Regions from separate parts of the Paenibacillus hunanensis genome, predicted to be linked through region 3. Evidence: predicted binding sites of a transcription regulator. Region 3 holds the regulator's gene; each other region holds the start of a gene.
The links. Region 3 encodes CtsR, which represses protease genes until heat stress. Its sites were predicted from a motif close to ATGGTCAATAAAGGTCAAACA; they were not measured.

Region 1 (3,290 bases), 840 kb from region 3:
TTTTCGCATGCTTTCCACTCCTGCAACTTATCTCGCTCAGTGTAATCTCATTTTCATTCAACCAGGCTTAGGTACATGGACTCAAAATGTCCCGGCATAACTTTTTAAGTCCCACATCTATATTAACCAATTTTCGATGTAGAAGCAAGTATTGATGTCAACTATTTGAAGTGGATGTGTTCCTGCGTTACGATGCGAATAAAACGTTTATACATCTGAGCTTTAACCTGCTTGTTTGTAAACGAGGAAGTGAGGGAGTCTACCCAAACGCCTTCAACGCAATCAGGACACACACAAAGCAGCCTTTGTACGTTTAGACCTTCTTTTCCTATTACTTTTCCTGCAAAGACAGCTCTTTCTCTATAAGCATTAACCGCAATAGATCGTTTTAATGACAGTTTTTCTATATATTTTCCTTTCGTATTACTTGGAAATTTAAAATAAGTTCCCCATCTCCATAGCATTCGAAAGCACCACAATGAGCACGAGACAACCCTGACCAACTTGAAAATAGGTGTAAGGCAAAAAATAATATAGAAAGGGCATACGATTTTTGAATTAACTTTGGCTTTTTTTAGGGTTATCTGCCATAACCACACTAAAATCGCCAGAAAGTACACCATTAGCGCTAGAAAAATTAATGATATGTAAGCCTGTTCCTGTAGCTTTTCCATTGTTTGGAATAACCATTTGCTTTTTGGGAGGGATTTTATAATATAAATAATTTGTTGTACGATTAGCTTTTCTTACAGTTACTGTGAGTTCACTATTACCAGTATTGTAAACCCAAACTTTCAGCCAACCATAGTTTGCTGGCACTACAAAATTACCACCGCTCCTAGTAATAGAACTTCTCGTAAGCGCAACTTGAGTATCATTTGGAGTCATTCTATCATTATGAGAAATCGAGGAAATGATAGAGGCAGAAGTTGGTATCGCAGTTGCTGACTGTTCATTTAAAGTCTGCGAACTTATAGGAATAGTAGTAATCAAAGTTGCTGAAATAGCTACCAAAAAAGATTTGGATACATTCATAAGTATTGAACCTCTTTTCAAAATATATTGTTTTGTAAGTCTACATACTTGCTAATTTTGATCAAGCTACGAAATGGCTACAATATCACTAACTTGCTTCAACCCGTGTTGCTACTCTCAGTTAATCTGGAATCACAGCTATTGTTCAAGGCAGATAGATAACCAAAGCTCAGTCTACCTACAGTCCCAATCCAGATTTATGTGTACAGGGAATAGAAGCTGGAGCAAAACGGCAGATAGAGTTGAAAGGTTGACGCTATCGATGTTGTAAGGGCTATCTTGCTTTTTAAGGTTCTTTCATCTATAATCATTCTTGCTGTTGCTTATTTGCGCCCGTGGTCCAATGGATATGACGTAGGCCTCCGAAGCCTGAGATCCAAGTTCGATTCTTGGCGGGCGCGCCACTTGATTTACTGTATGAGCAAGATATACTTTTCAAGGTATTCATTGTTTCCTTGCACAGCATTCCAGTAATAGTTATACCAGACAATTGTTAAATACATATTATTTCCACTAACGAATCGTGGAAATGAACGTCAACCAGCCGAGGCTGGTTATTTTTATATGTAGCTGTATACTGGAAAATAAGCGTGCTTCTTCTTATATTAACCCAATTTCCAGTAATTTAGAAATTTTTAGGATGGATAGTTTGACTTTCTTTGACTTTTAGTTTGAACTACCCTATAATGTGGTAAGAACAATTGATTCTTGTCATTGTTTGACCAGAGATTCCACTATATAATGACATTTACGATGATCGTAATTTAAGGAGGGTTTCTAGTGAGTTATATCCCTATGGTCGTAGAACAAAGCAGTCGTGGCGAACGCGCATATGATATTTATTCCCGTTTGCTGAAAGACCGCATCATCTTTCTAGGTTCGGAAGTTAATGATGTCGTAGCTAATGCGATTATTGCACAAATGCTGTTCCTGGAAGCCGAAGACCCAGAAAAAGATATTCACCTTTACATTAACAGTCCTGGCGGTTCGATTACTGCGGGGATGGCGATTTATGATACAATGCAATTTATCAAAGCCGACGTATCTACGATCTGTGTAGGTATGGCAGCAAGTATGGGCGCATTCCTGCTGAATGCTGGTGCAAAAGGCAAACGCTTTGCACTGCCAAACAGTGAGGTTATGATTCACCAACCACTCGGTGGTGCACAGGGTCAAGCGACCGACATCGAGATCAGAGCTCGCCGCATTCTGAAAATGCGCGACAAGCTGAACAAAATCCTGGCTGATCGTACAGGTCAACCGCTGGATCGCATCGAGCGCGACACCGACCGTGACTACTTCATGACAGCAGCTGAAGCGGCTGATTATGGTCTGATCGATAAAGTAATTGAAAAAACACCTCCACAAGGCGTGTAATAACAACTTTGTGTATGTGTGGAAATAGCCAAAAAGCTGCAACGGGATGAGCCGTTGCAGCTTTTTTGTTTTTCATATTGAGCTGTGGATTGATTCACATATGGGATAACATCTATTGATAAGCTTGGAACGGATTACTATCAGGAGCAAGAAATTGATTCCAGTTAAAATGAAATTCCAGGATTCCGAGATCGCCTGGAGCGATCTGATATGGTGCAAAGAAAATAGTAAAACCGTTATTAGTCAGATATGATTGATTAATATAGGCTGTCGAATTTTTAGCCAGTGCGTCAAATTTGTCTGGTGTATACCCTTTAACCTCACCCTGCTTTTTGATATCGAGTCGCAGGAATGTTCTCAAATCTTGTACATGAACAGCATTAGATGCCAATATATCTTCTAGCTGAATCACTTTACCATCTCTCAGGTTAAAGATCATAGCTGTCTGCTTCAAGCCTGAATATGCTTTGCCCACATATTGATATTCTCTAAACACAACACTAATGATACCGTTCTGATTGTAAGTGACAGCATAGTTGCCTTGTATGGAGTAACGCATATCTTTAGCATGAGGTTCACCTGCAATCTGCATCTGTTGATTCGCGGCTGCAAGATACTTCTCACTATGTGTTTGAAGTGCTCCATTGATATCATGTTGTGCTTCTTCGTTATTCAGACCGGATAGTACGGGATAGACAATATTAACGTCGGTATATTGGTTGGGAATGGAATTCTTCAGCTGGGTTGGTGTGATTGTGACTTGATTCAAGCCTGCTGTCGTAAAATCTACAGTAATCGATTTAGAATTCCAATGGATCAGATAGCCAAATGAATCCGCTAATGCCGTCGTCTCTACATACAGCACGCCTTTAACTAGC
Region 2 (3,290 bases), 1.1 Mb from region 3:
GACGTGTAATGGCGACAGCGCTGTCGGCGGCGATTTTGAATGATCCAGATAACAAGCAGCTCAAGCAGGAAGCTTATGCTCAGGCGCAAAAGGTGCTCAAGGATCAACAGGGTACAGCGACAGACCGTTTTAGCAATTATCAGGCGAATAAGCAAGCCTATACCGAGCGTCTGACGTATGGGTTCCCACAGATTACAGCAACTAATGAAGCAGTATCCGTTCCGAAGGGTGCTGAGGTACTGCTGGAGACACGTTTACCTTATCTGACCGATGCACAGCGTCGCTGGGTGCTGGCAACAACTGGTCTCGCTTCTGTTTATCCGGTGCTGAATGATCCAGAAGGCTGGGGACGTTTGAATCTGTTTGCAGCGGCAGATGGCTTTGGTGCTTTCCCGAATGATGTGACGGTAACGATGGATGCTGCCAAAGGCGGCTTCAATAGCAAGGATACATGGCGCAACCCGATTTCCGGTAAAGGTGGCTTGACTAAGAAGGGTAGCGGTACACTACAGCTGGCAGGGAAAAATAGCTACACTGGCGCAACTCATCTGCAAGCAGGTACACTGCAAGGTCAAAATGGCTATGCGTTCGGACGCGGCAATGTGTCGAACGAGGGCGGTGTACTGTCCGAGAAGGTAAACGGCTGGCTCGTGATCGGTGGCGATTACAAGCAAGCATCCAAAGGAACGCTGGAGCTGAATATTAGCAGCAAAAACGACCTGCTCAAAATCGATGGTACTGCAATGTATGGAGGTAAGCTAAAGCTCAATTTCACGAACGGTTACATTCCTAGCAATGGTAGCAAAATCATCATTAGCGCTCCTACAGCGAAGCATGGTCAATTCGCTTCGGTACAGGTAACGGGTCTGCCAGAGGGCTACAGTGTGAAGCCGATATACAGCAATACAAGTGTGAAGCTACAAGTCATGTCCAAGTAAGCGGCATCGTCTATTTGGATGTTTGAGAAGTAGTATGATCGATTGAATAAAGAGGCTAATTCGATCCAATGACTATTCGTCTGATCGTACGCCTATATCATCATTATCTCCCTCGTTTCATTGTAGGGATTCGCTGCTCATCCAACTAAGCTATCCTCCTGATCGTATGTCTAACCATCGGTCAGGAGGATTTTTTTGGTCGTTTTTAATATACAGGCTTGGTACACTAAGAGAAAACAAACGTACAATACATATCCACATAGCGTCACATACCAAAAACACCATAACACCAAAGCACCAAAGCACCAAAACATATCAAAACAAAGCCACACACTTACAAAAAGAGGAGAATGATAATGATGTCCTATGATAATCTGAGCTATGAGCTAACCTGCGGCAATACCACCTATTCTAACGAAAGTTTGAATGCTTCATTATTTCGTGAGCTTATCGGAGAGCTGGAGCTGTATGACTTTGTCGTGCTGGAGCCGTCAGTTCCGCTTGAAAATAGCATCTATTTACAAGCTGCTTCGCTAGAGGAAGCGGAGCAGGCGGGACAGATGGTAGTCGAGCTTCGTTTAGAGTTTAGTAAGCAGGAGTTCAGGCATTATCAACTTCTTACTCAGGATCACGATCAGATTTTGACCTTATTTCTGAATTACTGGGGCGCACAACGGCTACCGGATCTAACACATTGGCAGGATGTTAGCGATCAGTTCCAATAGAATCTCAGAAATAAGTCCCATCGCTTCTTATCCATCCATGTGAAATTCTGAACCTCTGTTAGAGGCAGATCATTTGGTTATTCCTGTTTCTACGATGTATCCATTCTATCCGGCTAAAAGGATGTATGTGTAAAATGTATGTATATATTCGAATAATGTACATCTACACTCCCATCGCATCGAATATATAAACCTGAAGGCGGCTATCCAACAAAGAGGATATCTGTCTTTTTTGTAACTATTAATAAGTTGCATACAAAAATATTACTGAAAACTATCTGTAACGTATTGACTTTATATACAGAAGAGTTATAATAGTCAAAGAAAGTCAAAGTCAGAACATATTGATCAAACATCAAACTGACCTTTTCTGATCAATAACGTTTCTGTGTAGTTGATATAGGCTTACTTAATTCGAACTTATATGGAATTCTATCCATGAAAGGGGCAATGATCGATGCGTTGTCAACATTGTAATCAACACGAAGCAACCGTAGGACTTCAATTTACAGTTAATCATAAATCGGAAAAAATGTTTCTCTGTCAGGACTGCTATGCCAAGATGAATAGCGGTGTACCTTTTAATGCAGGCTTTGGTTCGTCCGGTCAGGGCATGTCGCCACTGGATGAATTTTTCAAAGGCTTTATGCAATCTCAATCGAATCGCTCGAATGGTGCAGCAGGTCAACCGGCTGCGGGAGCTCGCACACAGACTCGCCGCGGTGGTGGCGGTATTCTGGATCAGCTCGGTCGCAATCTGAACGATGCGGCTCGCGAAGGTCGTATTGATACCGTGATCGGACGTGATGAAGAGATCGAGCGTGTGATCGAAATTCTGAATCGTCGTAACAAAAACAATCCGGTGCTGATCGGTGAACCAGGTGTCGGTAAAACAGCAATTGCAGAAGGACTGGCACTGCGTATTATTGAAGGCAAAGTACCGTCGAAGCTACTGAACAAGGAAGTCTATTCGCTGGATGTGGCTTCGCTCGTAGCTGGAACAGGTATCCGTGGACAATTTGAGGAAAAGGTAAAACAACTGATCGCTGAGCTGGAACAGCGCGATAATGTATTACTGTTCATCGATGAAATTCACCTGCTTGTAGGTGCAGGCTCTGCGGAGGGCTCGATGGATGCAGGCAATATGCTGAAGCCTGTACTGGCTCGTGGTGAGCTACAGGTGATCGGTGCGACCACATTGAAGGAGTATCGTCAGATTGAAAAGGATGCTGCGCTGGAACGCCGTTTCCAACCTGTAATGGTCGACGAGCCAACACTGGAAGAGACTGTAGCGATTCTGAATGGGCTGCGTCCAAAATATGAACAATACCACAGTGTACGTTATACCGATGAAGCAATAGCAGCCTGTGTACAGCTATCCCATCGTTATATTCAGGATCGCTTCCTGCCTGACAAAGCGATCGATTTGCTGGATGAAGCAGGTGCGAAGCTGAATCTGGCTGCATCGGCAAGTGATGATACCCAGCTGCGCAGTCGTCTGGAGCAGGTGCGTTTGGAAAAAGAGCAGGCAACTGCATCTGAGCAATATGAGCGTGCTGCTGAGCTTCGCGATGAAGAAGCAATTTTGCTGGAAAGCTTGAGCAAAGGCATTAGTGCGAGCACACCA
Region 3 (3,290 bases):
GAATGTCTAACATCGTATTCGCTCCTTGGGCATCGGGCAGTGTCTGTGCTGCCGCTTATTTTGTAAAACACAAAGAGCGCTCCTCATCAACTTGGGACGAGGAGCGCTCTGCTCGCGGTGCCACCCAATTTAATCAGAGACACAGTCTCCGATCCACTCAGGTTCCGCGATAACGGGCGAATACCGTTTAACTTAGGGACATTACTGCAACCGATCATAACGCTACATAGCAGTAACTCCTTGACGAGAACGCCTCCGGGTTGGATTCCCTTCACAGGCGATTTGCCGAATATGGATTTTGTCACAGTGTACAGGATGAGAAGGGGAGCGTCAAGGTGTAAAAGGGATTTGGATTGATTTTCACCGCTGGAGATAGGTGTACGAACAGTGCGAGGAACACATCAGTATAGCTAGAACTACACTGATAGATAGACGATAAAGAATCGATTTGCGGGGGAATAAATAAACGTTTACAATGCTGATTATACACACTGGAGATGGCAACCAAACTCCTGTGAGCATCCGATAAAATGATTATACATTCTCTATAAAAATGCAGATATAGTTGCATACATAACCATGAACAAAGGAGTGATCCTGATGGCAAAAAAGAAACGCAAGATTCCCCAGCTGATTTACCAGTACGATGGCGTTCAAAATAGTCCTGGTTATATTTTCGTCGCTGTTAACGGAGGCGATATGGATACACCGTATCATAATCAGAACGAGTATATGCTTTTCATCTATAGTGAAGATTTTGAGTGTATATTGCCCATCGTCAAAGCTCAATTTCCACTCGTTGATCCCTCTACGGGAGAAACACATGATAGGTTTGATCCGTGCTGGGACAATCCGATCGAGGCAAAAATATGGCATATTATTTTAGCCGAGCTGGATCAATTGCCCGTACAGGATGAAGAGCAGCGGCAGTTTATTTTTCAATTTACAACATGGATTAGAACAAAGCTGGAGAATGCAGATATGATTATTATTGAAGGTACACTGTAATGGTGAGACATAAAATGTAAGCTGCGTTCTCAACATGGATGATGATGCATCGAAATACGGATCGTATGGAAATGAATGACTATGATATTAAAAGTAGATGGTTTGGGGATATATCAAATAGCGTAGTGTTAGAACTATTCATAGATATGCAGTATTGGCAAACCGGAATTTTATGGTATAATATTATAAAGTCAAAGAAAGTCAAAGTCAGCGAGCAAATCTATTCATTTACTGTGATGACAGGGAATTATGTTTTGCTACGCGAATTCATTTTCATTGCACCTCGTGTTTGAAAATCATCAACACTTGAAATGGATGTGATGATGCCTGGAAATGGCGACCTAAATGTCACAATAACTGTGTTATGCATTCGTTTCTGACCATGAATGATATGGTTAAGTGTTATTTATGTAGACTTTGATATTATCATTGACGAATTCATGTTTTAACTATACATGGAGGAGGATACGATGCGTAATATCTCCGACATTATCGAACAATATTTGAAACGCATGCTTCAGGAGGGCGAAGGCGCGCTGGAAATTCAGCGTAACGATCTGGCTGACCAGTTTTCCTGTGTACCGTCGCAGATCAATTATGTGATCAGTACGAGATTCACATTGGAAAAAGGCTATCTGGTGGAAAGTAAGCGTGGCGGTGGCGGGTATATCCGCATTCGTCGCATTGAGCTACCTGCACAATCGACGATTCACACGCATATCCACGAAAGTATCGGTCAGAGTATGAGTCAGAGTGCTGCGGAGGGGCTGATCTATCAGCTTCTGGAGGCACGGCTGATCTCAAAGCGTGAGTCTGAGCTGATGCGTGCGGTTGTATGTAGAGATGTCATTTCAATCAATCTTCCCTATAGAGATGAAGTCCGTGCAAGAATGATGAAAGCGATGCTGATCGCCTTGCTTGGCTCTTGATCACTCGGGAGAAGGGGGTTATTTGAATGATTTGTCAGGAATGCCAGCAGCGGCCGGCTACCCTGCATTTCACCAAAATCGTAAATGGCGAAAAGACTGAATTTCACATTTGCGAGCATTGTGCGCGTGAAAAGGGGGAGCTGATCCCGGGCACTTCCGGAGGCTTTTCCATCCATAATCTATTGTCTGGATTAATGGATTTTGATGCAGGGAACAAGGCGAAGGTCGCTGGAACGCCAGCGCAGCAGCTGCAATGTCCAGAATGCGGAATGACCTATGCGCAATTTCGTAAGCTGGGACGATTTGGCTGTAGCTCCTGTTACCAGACCTTTGATCGCCAGCTTGATCCGATGCTCAAGCGTGTACACGGTAGTACTGCCCATTCGGGTAAGCTGCCCGCACGTGCAGGTGAGCAGATCAAGGTGAGACGACAGGTTAACGAGCTGCGCCAGCAGATGCAGCAGCGTATTGCCGAAGAGGAATTTGAACAGGCAGCGCAGCTGAGAGATCAGATTCGCGAGCTGGACAAGCAAATTTCACAGGAGTTGTAAGGAGGAATGACGTATGCCGAATCTCCGTTTTACCGAAAAGCCTTTGAGCGAATGGATGCAAAAGGGCGGAGATTACTCGGATGTTGTAATCAGCAGCAGGGTACGTATTGCCCGCAATCTGGTGCATCAGCCATTCCCGATTATCGCTTCCACCGAGCAAGCCCAGCAGGTGCGCGAACGATTGACCGCTGCCTTGCAGGATGAAGGTGTGCAGGCGCAGGGACCATTTGAGCCGCTTGTGCTGGATGAGCTGGATGATGTCGATAAAGAAGTATTGATGGAGAAGCACCTGATCAGTCCGAACCTGATCAATGACTCACGCGCTGGAGCAGTATTACTGGCGGAAAATGAATCGGTGAGCATTATGATCAATGAGGAGGATCATCTGCGTATTCAGTGTCTGTATCCCGGCTTTCAGCTGGAGGAGGCATGGCAGCGCGCAACCGCGATTGATGATGCGTTTGAACGTGTAGTCGATTATGCCTTTGATGATCGGCGTGGATATTTGACAAGCTGCCCGACTAATCTCGGTACAGGGCTACGCGCTTCGGTTATGCTGCATTTACCAGCGCTTGCGATCATGAATCAGATTGGTCGTATTTTATCAGCGGTATCGCAGGTAGGTCTGGCGGTGCGCGGATTGTACGGTGAAGGCAGTGAAGCACTCGGGAATATTTTTCAAATCTCCAATCAGATCACACTGGGTCTGTCTGAACAAGAGATTATTGATAATCTGCGCAGTGTAGTCATGCAGATTATCGAATATGAACAGCATGCGCGCAGTCGGCTGCTGGACGAATCT

Region 1: the regulator CtsR is predicted to act here: its motif matches at 1,682-1,702, upstream of clpP (ATP-dependent Clp endopeptidase proteolytic subunit ClpP).
Region 2: the regulator CtsR is predicted to act here: its motif matches at 1,978-1,998, upstream of SK066_RS15950 (ATP-dependent Clp protease ATP-binding subunit).

Annotation. Positions count from the first base shown of each region.
Region 1 covers NZ_CP139194.1:173,809-177,098, reverse strand. Annotated here, with positions in the region: gene SK066_RS00760 (sugar-binding transcriptional regulator) at 1-9, opposite strand, end outside; gene SK066_RS00755 (hypothetical protein) at 559-1,035, opposite strand; tRNA gene SK066_RS00750 (tRNA-Arg) at 1,365-1,439, shown strand; gene clpP (ATP-dependent Clp endopeptidase proteolytic subunit ClpP) at 1,816-2,412, shown strand; gene SK066_RS00740 (PdaC/SigV domain-containing protein) at 2,525-3,290, opposite strand, start outside.
Region 2 covers NZ_CP139194.1:3,921,697-3,924,986, reverse strand. Annotated here, with positions in the region: gene SK066_RS15960 (phosphatase PAP2 family protein) at 1-938, shown strand, start outside; gene SK066_RS15955 (hypothetical protein) at 1,295-1,663, shown strand; gene SK066_RS15950 (ATP-dependent Clp protease ATP-binding subunit) at 2,121-3,290, shown strand, end outside.
Region 3 covers NZ_CP139194.1:5,023,078-5,026,367, reverse strand. Annotated here, with positions in the region: gene serS (serine--tRNA ligase) at 1-13, opposite strand, end outside; gene SK066_RS20500 (hypothetical protein) at 601-1,008, shown strand; gene SK066_RS20495 (CtsR family transcriptional regulator) at 1,479-1,937, shown strand; gene SK066_RS20490 (protein-arginine kinase activator protein McsA) at 1,964-2,488, shown strand; gene SK066_RS20485 (protein arginine kinase) at 2,502-3,290, shown strand, end outside.